3 regions of the Paraperlucidibaca wandonensis genome follow, and region 1 is predicted to be linked to each of the others. Evidence: predicted binding sites of a transcription regulator. Region 1 holds the regulator's gene; each other region holds the start of a gene.
What was found. Region 1 encodes PhoB, which activates phosphate uptake and scavenging genes when phosphate is short. Its sites were predicted from a motif close to TGTCATNAANCTGTCATAA; they were not measured.
Positions count from the first base shown of each region.

Region 2: ACFQ0F_RS00285 (porin) is a predicted target of PhoB. The motif match lies at 1,494-1,512, and genes of this name have one in related genera.
Region 3: ACFQ0F_RS08510 (inorganic phosphate transporter) is a predicted target of PhoB. The motif match lies at 2,081-2,099, and genes of this name have one in related genera.

Region 1 is NZ_JBHTIT010000001.1:2,024,363-2,027,640, reverse strand. It holds gene phoR (phosphate regulon sensor histidine kinase PhoR) at 1-1,270, opposite strand, end outside; gene phoB (phosphate regulon transcriptional regulator PhoB) at 1,267-1,980, opposite strand; gene ubiA (4-hydroxybenzoate octaprenyltransferase) at 2,056-2,931, opposite strand; gene ACFQ0F_RS09635 (chorismate--pyruvate lyase family protein) at 2,928-3,278, opposite strand, start outside.
Region 2 is NZ_JBHTIT010000001.1:64,080-67,357, forward strand. It holds gene mazG (nucleoside triphosphate pyrophosphohydrolase) at 1-636, shown strand, start outside; gene ACFQ0F_RS00285 (porin) at 714-1,313, opposite strand; gene ACFQ0F_RS00290 (OprO/OprP family phosphate-selective porin) at 1,638-2,837, shown strand; gene ACFQ0F_RS00295 (CTP synthase) at 3,041-3,278, shown strand, end outside.
Region 3 is NZ_JBHTIT010000001.1:1,803,041-1,806,318, forward strand. It holds gene ACFQ0F_RS08500 (DEAD/DEAH box helicase) at 1-1,044, shown strand, start outside; gene ACFQ0F_RS08505 (crotonase/enoyl-CoA hydratase family protein) at 1,128-2,003, opposite strand; gene ACFQ0F_RS08510 (inorganic phosphate transporter) at 2,132-3,278, shown strand, end outside.

The DNA of each region.
Region 1 (3,278 bases):
GCATAAACGAGCAAGTAAAGCGTGAGCCGCGCCCGATTTCTGAATGAATATCGAGCGTGGCTTTGTGCTGCATAAGCACATGCTTGACGATGGCCAACCCCAGGCCCGTACCGCCGGTGGCCGTGCTACGAGCTGCATCGGCACGATAAAAGCGCTCGGTTAGGCGCGATAGATGTATCTCATCAATGCCCAAGCCATTGTCGCTGACACTAAAGTAGGCTCCCTTGCTGTCGCTCCACCAACGCACTGCAATGATGCCGGCATTTGGTGTGTACTTCACTGCATTGGTGACTAGATTTGAAAATGCTGAGCGCAAGTCGTTTTCGATGCCCAATAGACATAAGCCGGGCTCGCACTCTAGCGTGACGGTTTGCTGCTTCGGCGCGGCGAGCGCGAGTGCATCTTGATGAATTTGCTTGAGTAACTTTGGCACGCTCACGGTGCTTGGCTCGCGATCTTCCGGCTGATTTTCAAGGCGTGAAAGCAGCAGCAGATCATTGACCAGGTTATTCATGCGTGTGGCTTGTTGAGACATTTGCCCTAGCGCGCGCAGCCATCGTGGCTCGATGCCTTCAGGTTGATCAAGCAAGGTCTCTAGGTAGCCTGAGAGTACGGTGAGCGGTGTGCGTAGTTCATGCGAGACATTGGCGACGAAGTCTTTACGCATTTGTTCAAGGTTATGCAGACGTGTGATGTCGTAGACGATCATCAGGCGGTCATTGTCGCCAAATTGTGTAATTTCAAACTGAAACTGACGGCCAGCATGGCGCTGTGAAGCAACTTTTAGGCCTTCGTCATAGGTGTTTTGTTTGAAGTAGCGAATGAAGCTTGGTGCTCGCACGAGGTTGATCACTGGCTGGCCTCGATCTTCGGGGCGAAAGCCTAATAGTGTTTCGGCGGCGGGGTTCCACCATTCAAGATTGCCTTGATTATCGATAAGGGCGACGGCCTCATCGAGAGCGGAGACTGATGAGCGCGCACGATCGATAATGCTAAGCAGGCTGTCGCGTGCGCGTCGTTCGTCGCGGCGTAATAAATAGATGTCGCGGAAGACATCATCCCAAGCGCCATCGCTTTCGGGGACTGCTTGCTCGGTGGCGAGCAGCCAATGGCGTAGGCGAGATAGTTCTTTGAGCTGGCGGAACAGAAACCATGCTAATGCTGCGCACAGGCCGAGCAGTGCGTGGCCTGCAATATAGCCTAGACCAAGGCAAATACTGCTACCTAGGGCAATGCTTTTAAGCTCACGAGCTAGAACCGCACGCCTCACACAGGCTCTACCTTGTCGCTCATCTGCACCGAAAAGCGATAGCCGGTGCCACGCACGGTTTGAATGAAGCGATCATAGCCAAAGGGCTCGAGGGCTTTGCGCAAGCGACGAATATGAACGTCGATGGTGCGATCTTCGACATAGACATTGCCGCCCCAGACTTGATCAAGCATTTGCGTGCGGGTGTAGGCGCGCTCTGGGTGGCTCATAAAAAAGGCGAGTAAACGATATTCTGTTGGGCCCATTTCGACTAATTTGTCATCGGCACTGACGCGATGGCTGACTGGATCGAGCTTAAGGCCTTCAGCTTCAATGGCACTTTCTTGGTGCAAGACATTGCTGCGGCGCAGCACGGCTTTGATTCTTGAAGCCAACTCGCGTGTTGAAAATGGCTTGGTGAGGTAGTCGTCGGCACCGGCATCTAGGCCTTGCACTTTATGATCTTCCTCGCCGCGAGCAGTGAGCATAATGATGGGGATCTCGCGCGTACTTTCATCGCGTTTGAGGCGGCGCGCTAGCTCAATGCCGCTCATGCCGGGCAACATCCAGTCCAATAAAATAAGGGCGGGACGCTCATCGACAACGAGGTGGTGAGCCTGCAAAGCATCTTCGGCTTCGATGCAGTTGTAGCCGGCCAAGTCCAAGGCGATGGAAATCATCTCGCGGATGGCGGCTTCGTCGTCAACAATCAGAATCTTATCGCTAGGCATAACATGTCTCGAAACGGTTTAGATGACAGTGGCATTACAACGCGAAGACATGACAGAAATATGACGATGTAATGACTACGGCAATGCCAACATCTGTAACCATGCCATAAGCAAGGCGACAAAAAGCACCAAACCGACCCAGTGGTTGTGTTTAAACGCTGCAAGGCAGAGATGCTTGTCGCGGCTGGCGGTGTGCTGCCATTGCCAGATAAACAATACGAGCACGCCCGTTAGGCCTGCCCACCAAGGCCATGGCCATTGCATTTGATGGCCGACAAAGGCTAGCGCGGTGAGCCAAATGAGCTGTAGGCCAGCAATGACTACGCGATCTAGGTCGCCAAATAAAATAGCCGTCGATTTTACGCCAGCCTTTAGGTCATCTTCACGATCGGCCATGGCGTATTGGGTGTCGTAAGCCACTGTCCATGCCAGGTTGCCGGCATAGAGCAGCCAGCACAGGTCATCGGGCGTGCGGCCTTGAGCGACGAATGCCATTGGGATGGCCCAAGAAAATGCGGCACCGAGCACCACTTGCGGTAAGTAAGTAACGCGTTTCATAAACGGGTAAAGCACAGCTAGGCCGAGTGCGCCGAAGGACCAATAAAATACCTGTATTGGTAGCCAGAAAAGTAGCGTGGCGCTGAGAGCAATGAGTGCAGCAAAGAGCATCAAAGCTTCGCTGCCGAGAATGCGGCCGCTAGCCAATGGTCGGTCGGCGGTGCGCCATACTTGGCCATCGATATGGCGGTCGGCGTAGTCGTTGATAACGCAGCCTGCTGAGCGCATCAGCACCACGCCGGCGACAAAAATAGCCACGATCAATGGCTCGGGATGACCATCGCCAGCAATCCACAGCGCGATGAGCGTGGGCCAGAGTAATAGCCAAATGCCGATGGGCCGGTCGAGGCGCATCAGGGCAATAAAGTCGGGTAAGCGGTCGCGTGAAATCATGGCGTTATCGTGTCTGTATGGGCGCTGGCGGTCAACAGGGCGGGGAGAAAAGCTTCGGCCACTAGGATGGCTTGGCCGCGCAATAAAAAGCGCGAACGGCGAGCCCAGACGGTACTGGCATATGCGGGTAGTTTTAGCTGTGCATAGCGAATAGGGCCGCGCACCAATGCTGGGTCGCGAAACAATAAGCTGCCCAAGCTTTGGTTGCCCAGGCGAGTCAGGCGGCGATTAAGCCCGCCTAGACTTGGCCTTGGTAGCACTGAGCGTGCTTGCACCCAAGGCGTATCGATGCCCATTAAAACCACTTCGCGTATCCAAGCAAATTCGCCACGTCGCAGTTTCAATGT
Region 2 (3,278 bases), 2.0 Mb from region 1:
CTATTGCAAATTGTTTTCCAAGCGCAAGTTGCTAGCGAGCAGGGCGGCTTCAATTTTGCTGATGTCGCCGAGGCGATTAGCGCGAAGTTAATTCGCCGTCATCCGCATATCTTTCGTGATGACCGCCTCGATTTGCCGCGTATTGATCTGACGGCTGAGCAGGTGAGTGCGCAATGGGATGAGATTAAGGCGGTCGAGAAAGCGCTGAAGGCGGTGCAAGGCAAGTCCATTGAGCCTGTGGCGTTTCTCGACAAAGTTGGGGCCGGCCATAGTCCATTACGCCGAGCTGAAAAGCTGCAAGCGCGCGCAGGTGAGGTGGGCTATGACTGGCGAGATCCGCGTCCGGTTTTGGCCAAGTTGCGCGAAGAGATCGATGAGTTTGAGCAGGCCTTGGAGCAGGGCTTAGGCCAAGAGGCATTGCAAGATGAGCTGGGTGATATTTTGTTTTGCACGACTAATCTCGCGCGCCAAGTGAGTGTCGATAGTGAGCAAGCATTGCTCGGTGGTATCGCTAAGTTCCGTCGTCGCTTTGGCTATATTGAGCGCGAGCTATTGGCGCTAGATGAGTCTCTTCAAGAGTCGACGATAGAGGCTATGGAAGTGCTTTGGCAGGCGTCTAAGCGAGAAGGTTTGTAGGCTGAGGCTCTCTTAGGGCGTGAGTTGCGGGCAAAAAAAGAGAGAGGTGTTTAGCCTCTCTCAATGCTCCGCACGTCTTACTTAAATGTGTAGCGTGCACCGACACGAAGTGTGTCTAGATCTACGTCGGCTGATGGTCCTGATGCAGTAGTTTCAAGTTGAGCCATTCGGTACTCAATGAAGCCTGCTACCTCAGGTGTAAAGGCATAGCTTGCACCGACCTCGTATTCCACGCCATCTAGATCATCAACATCGGTATAGCCGATTCGGGCATATGCGCTTAAGTTTTCGACTGGAGAAATACTGGCGTGAACGTTCGCAGAGTAGCCGCGCAATGAAGTGCCAGGGCCACCACCATTTATATCAAGAGTAACTGTTTCTAAACCCCCGCCAACGCTAAAGCCATTCATGCCACGGTCATAGCTTAAGCCAATACGGGTTTCTTTTAAGTTGCCATTTGCGGTGTCTAGGTCAGCATCTTGGTGAAGAGCGGTTAGGCTTACGCCATGGCCAAGCTCGGCTAAGCCGCGGAAGCCGTAACCATTACCGTCATCGCTGCCTCCTCCTTGAATATCCAAATCTTGATCTACATAGAACACATCCACAGAGCCGCCAGCGAAGGCGCTGAGTGGTGCGGCAACTAGAGCAACTGCCAGAGCAATTTTTTGTAATTTCATGAGGTAACCTCTTATTCTTAATTGAATGCATGCATTGCGAGTACAGCCAAGGCCGTACGTAATGAGTAAAATCTAGATACATAAGACATACAATGCCTGCGCTAAATTGGTGCGACCAGCGGTGGTAAATTGCGACTGAATGGTCATGAAATATTCATATCCAGTGTCAACCGATCGGATTGTCACGAAACCGTCACAAAAACTTCGATGAAATGTCATATTTAAAAGCCATAGTCGCGGCAACCCAAAAGCGGGCACCTAAATAGGTCCCTGGGTTGGCTGCCAAGTGGCCTAATCCCCTAAGCTGATATGCAGAGGTAAATAATGAAACATGCAATCAAGATGACCGCGCTGGCTGTATTTGCCGCCTCCTTTGGCGCGACCGCCCTGGCCGCTGATAAAGCTTCAAGCACCGGTGGCTTTCAAATTAAATCGGAAGATGGCAACTTCGAAGCCAAAATTGGTGGCCGCATTCATTTCGATGCTAACTACTACACCGATGAAGATGACATTAATGTCGGCACACAAAATAGCGGCAATGACTTCTTCTTCCGCCGCGCACGTTTAACCTTGGAAGGCCGTGCATACGACTTCAAATACAAATTTGAAAACGACTTTGCCTCTTCAGGTGCTGGAGTTTCAAATAATAACGAAGGCCTACGTGAAATGTGGATTGGCCGTGAAGTGCTTGGTGGTGCCAACCTGCGCTTAGGCCAGGCTAAGCCATACCGCGGCATGGAAGAGTTAACAAGCTCCAATGAGCTGACCTTCATGGAGCGTCCATTTGCGACAGCTACAGGCATTTATGGTGAGCAGTTTGTTCTGGGTGCTTTCTTAGATGGCCATGGCGAAGGTTATGGTTGGGGCGTGTCGGCATACTCGCCACGTTCAGCGTCTGATGCCAATAAGGGCGGTAATGGCGCCAACGCTCGTGGCTTCATCGTACCGATTCGCTCGAATGGCAATCTCGTACACATTGGCTTAAGCGCTTCGATTGATAAGTACGGCATTGGTAACGAGAAAAACCCCAATGTTCGCGTTGTTGGTCGTGAAAATGGCTTGAAAAGCGGTAACTTACTAGCGGCTAAGTATGATGAGCAGACCACAATTGCTGCTGAATTGGCTGCACGTTTTGGCGCCATGACATTGCAAGGTGAGTATGCAATGGCAGCCTTCAAAGACACCATTACTGCTGTGCCTAATCCCGATCAAGACGTGAATACCTATTACGTGCAAGCTAGCTACATGCTAACTGATCACGTTAAGCCATATGACTTCAAAAAAGGTGTGTTTAAGTCACCTAAAGTGGATGGTGAAGAAGGTGCGTTGGAGCTAAAAGCACGCTTTGACACGATTGAAAATAAAGACATCAGCGGTAACGAAGCGTCTTATTACACAGTCGGTTTGAACTACTACGCAACACCAAATACACGTTTTATGCTTGAGTACGTGGATGGTGAAACAGAAGTAGGCACAGACAAGAGTGCATCTGCTGTTACTGCCCGCGCACAGTTCAACTTCTAAGTTGTCCTAAACGCAGCAAAAAAAGGCCCTTCGGGGCCTTTTTTCATGGTCAAGCAAAAAACTCAAGGACTTAGGCCGTGTCGACTGCGTGATAAGCCAGCGCAGCCCCTCCCCGCAATGAGGCGTGCGTGATAACATCCTCTCCCGTCTTAGCACTGACTTTTTTCAGTGCACCAATGCTCACGCGATAGCCTGGAATGTTCATGACCAAATTTATATTCGTCACCGGCGGGGTGGTGTCTTCCTTAGGTAAGGGCATTTCAGCTGCCTCCTTAGCGGCTATCTTGGAAGCGCGCGGTTTCGCCGTAACCATGATCAAGATGGACCCCTATATCAACGTTGACCCCGGCACCATGAGTCCGTTTCAGCACGGTGAGGTGTTTGTCACCAGCGATGGCGCTGAAACTGATCTCGACTTGGGCTATTACGAGCGTTTTCTGC
Region 3 (3,278 bases), 220 kb from region 1:
TCGATGGTGATGTTTGGTGGCGTTGGCATGCAGCCGCAGGTCACTAAGCTACGCGGCAAAGTCGATATTCTGGTGGCAACACCTGGCCGTCTACTCGATCACGTTGGCCAAGGCACCTTGGATCTTGGCGGCATTGAGCTATTCGTTCTTGATGAAGCTGATCGCATGCTCGACATGGGCTTTATTCGCGACATCCGCCGCGTGCTCGCGATATTGCCCAAGCAGCGCCAAAACTTACTGTTTTCTGCAACCTTTGCCGATGAAATTCGCAACCTCGCCAATAGCTTGCTGAAAGACCCAGCCACAGTCGAAGTTACGCCGCGCAACACCACCGTCGAGCGCATCGAACAGACCATTTATCCAGTCGATCGCGAAGCCAAACGTCAGCTCCTTGAGAAGCTCATCCTCGATGGTGAATGGTCGCAAGTACTGGTGTTTACGCGCACCAAGCATGGCGCCAACCGCCTTGCCGATCAGCTCGATAAAAATGGCATTGCGGCCATGGCCATCCACGGCAATAAAAGCCAGACAGCGCGAGAAAAAGCGCTGCGCGAATTCAAGTCCAATCGCCTGCGCGTGCTAGTCGCCACCGATATTGCCGCACGCGGCATCGACATCGACTCCCTGCCTTATGTGGTCAACTATGAGTTACCGCAAGTGGCGGAAGACTACGTTCACCGCATTGGCCGTACTGGTCGCGCCGGCGCCGGCGGTGAAGCGGTGTCATTGGTTTGTGTCGATGAGCTGAAGTTGCTCGCAGATATCGAACGCACGATTAAACAGAAGCTTAACCGCGTCATCGTGCCCGGATTTGAGCCCGACCCTAACGCCAAGCCTGAGCCACTGCGCAAGGCGCCACCACCCCGTGGTCCTCGCCGCGATAAGCCTGCGCGTGCAGCTGATCAAGTTCGTCGCGATCAGCCCAGCCAGCGCCGTCGCTCATCGGGCAATGGTCCGGCTGCGGGCGCAGCACCTGCGCCCTCGTCGCGACCAACATCACGCCCAAGCTCACGGCCTTCGTCAGGCTCTAAGCCTTCGCGATAAGCCTTCGCGATAAGCCTTCGCGCTTAACAGCCTAAAACGACATCAGCGCGCCCTAAAAAGCGCGCTGATGTCGTTTTAGCCGCCTATTTCCACCAAGGATAAATCGCCGGCATCTTGCTGGCACGGCTGGTGTACTGCGGGTCACGCTTCTCTAAAAACGACTGCACGCCCTCTTTGCCATCTTCCAGGCTAGTGTAGAACATCGCCAAGGAATCGATGCGATGCGCCTCAATAGGATGCGGCTGCGCGGCGTTGCGATACATCATCTGGCGAGCAAAGGCGACGGCCACTGGCGACTTGTTCTGGCTGAACTTCCGCGCGAGCTCATAGGCTGCTGGCAGCAAATCATCGGCCGTATGCACCGAGCGCACGAGCCTGCCAGCGAGCACTTGCTCTGCAGTTAAAATATCGCCGCTATAGACCCATTCCAGCGCTTGCTGAATGCCAACGATACGCGGCAAAAACCAGCTCGAGCAGGCCTCGGGCACTACGCCGATTTTGCCAAAGACAAAACCAATACGGGCTTTCTCCGACACCAATCGAATATCCATGGCCAAGGTCATGGTCGCGCCAATACCAACCGCGGCACCGTTAATGGCACCAATGACCGGTTTTTTGCAGTCGTAAATCGCCAAAGTCACGCGGCCGCCGGTATCGCGCACACCATCAAAAATAGCCGGATCATTCAGGCGTGAATGCATATCTTCAACACTGGGCTGTTGTGACTCATCTAAACCAAAGACATTGCCCGGTGCCGTTAAATCCATGCCAGCACAAAAGGCACGGCCAGCGCCCGTTACCACAATGGCGCGAACCTCATCATCTTCGCTAGCACGACCAAAGGCGTCCACTAACTCATTGGCCATGATCACCGTAAAGCTATTGAGCTGATCGGGACGATTAAGCGTCAGCGTGAGGATGTGTTCACTCACGTCATATTTCAGGGTGGTATAGCTCATGCAACGCTCCAATGACTAAGTTTTCGATGAACTGCGGTTGTACCTGAGCGAAGCACTTTCGACAACCGCGCAATCCATGTCCACTTTCTGTCATAATTTTGTCTTATAAATATCACAGAGGTTGGGTCATGGATCTAAAGCATTTAGAAGGCATGGATCGCGCGATGGATAAAAACCGCGGCGATCAAGTCCGGCTCGGCATAGGCCTGCTCTTTATTTTAGGCGTGATGTTATACGCCGCCAGCCAAAGCGTTGGCGAAGTTAGCATCATGTTAGTTATGGCCGCGATGGTTGGCGGCTATATGGCAATGAACATCGGCGCGAACGATGTCGCCAATAATGTTGGCCCCGCCGTGGGCTCACGCGCACTGACGCTCGGTGGCGCGCTTGCGATCGCCGCTGTCTTCGAGGCCGCTGGCGCTATCATTGCCGGTGGCGAAGTGGTTGGCACCATTCGCAATGGCATTATCGACCCCAACTTAATTCCAGACTCCGACACTTTTGTTTGGATCATGATGGCCGCACTAATCGCTGGCGCACTCTGGCTAAACATTGCCACGGCTATCGGCGCACCAGTTTCGACTACACACTCTATCGTTGGCGCTGTTCTCGGCGGCGGCATCGCTGCCTCCGGCTTTGATATTGTGAACTGGTCCACGATGAGCGGCATCGCAGCAAGCTGGATCATCTCACCTGTGCTCGGCGGTCTCGTCGCTGCGGCGTTTTTGTATTTGATTAAACGCAGCATTACCTACAAGCCCGACATGATGGCGGCAGCTCGAAAAGTGGTGCCGTGGCTAGTCGCGGCCATGGCCTTGGTGTTCAGCGTCTATATCCTACAAAAAGGCCTGAAACAGATAGTTCACATCTCTCTGATGCAGGCCACATTAATTGGCTTAGTCATTGCTCTCGGCGTTTTTGTTCTTGTGCGTTGGCGACTAAGGCAGCCTAAGTCGCAGTTCCTCGAAGGCAAGCAAGGCGTAAATAGCTTATTCACCGTGCCACTGATTTTCGCCGCCGCCCTGCTCAGCTTTGCTCATGGCTCCAATGATGTCGCCAATGCCATCGGCCCATTAGCAGCCATTGTCGATGTCTACACGGCGCATCCAGGTGAGTTCGGCACCTCGGCGGCTATCCCTTTATGGGTAATGATGATTGGCGCGCTGGGCATCGTGATTGGTCTAGCTTTGTTTGGCCCAAAAGTCATTCGCACTGTCGGCACCGGCATTACCGAGCTTGATCAAATGCGCGCTTTTTGCATTGCTATGGCGGCAA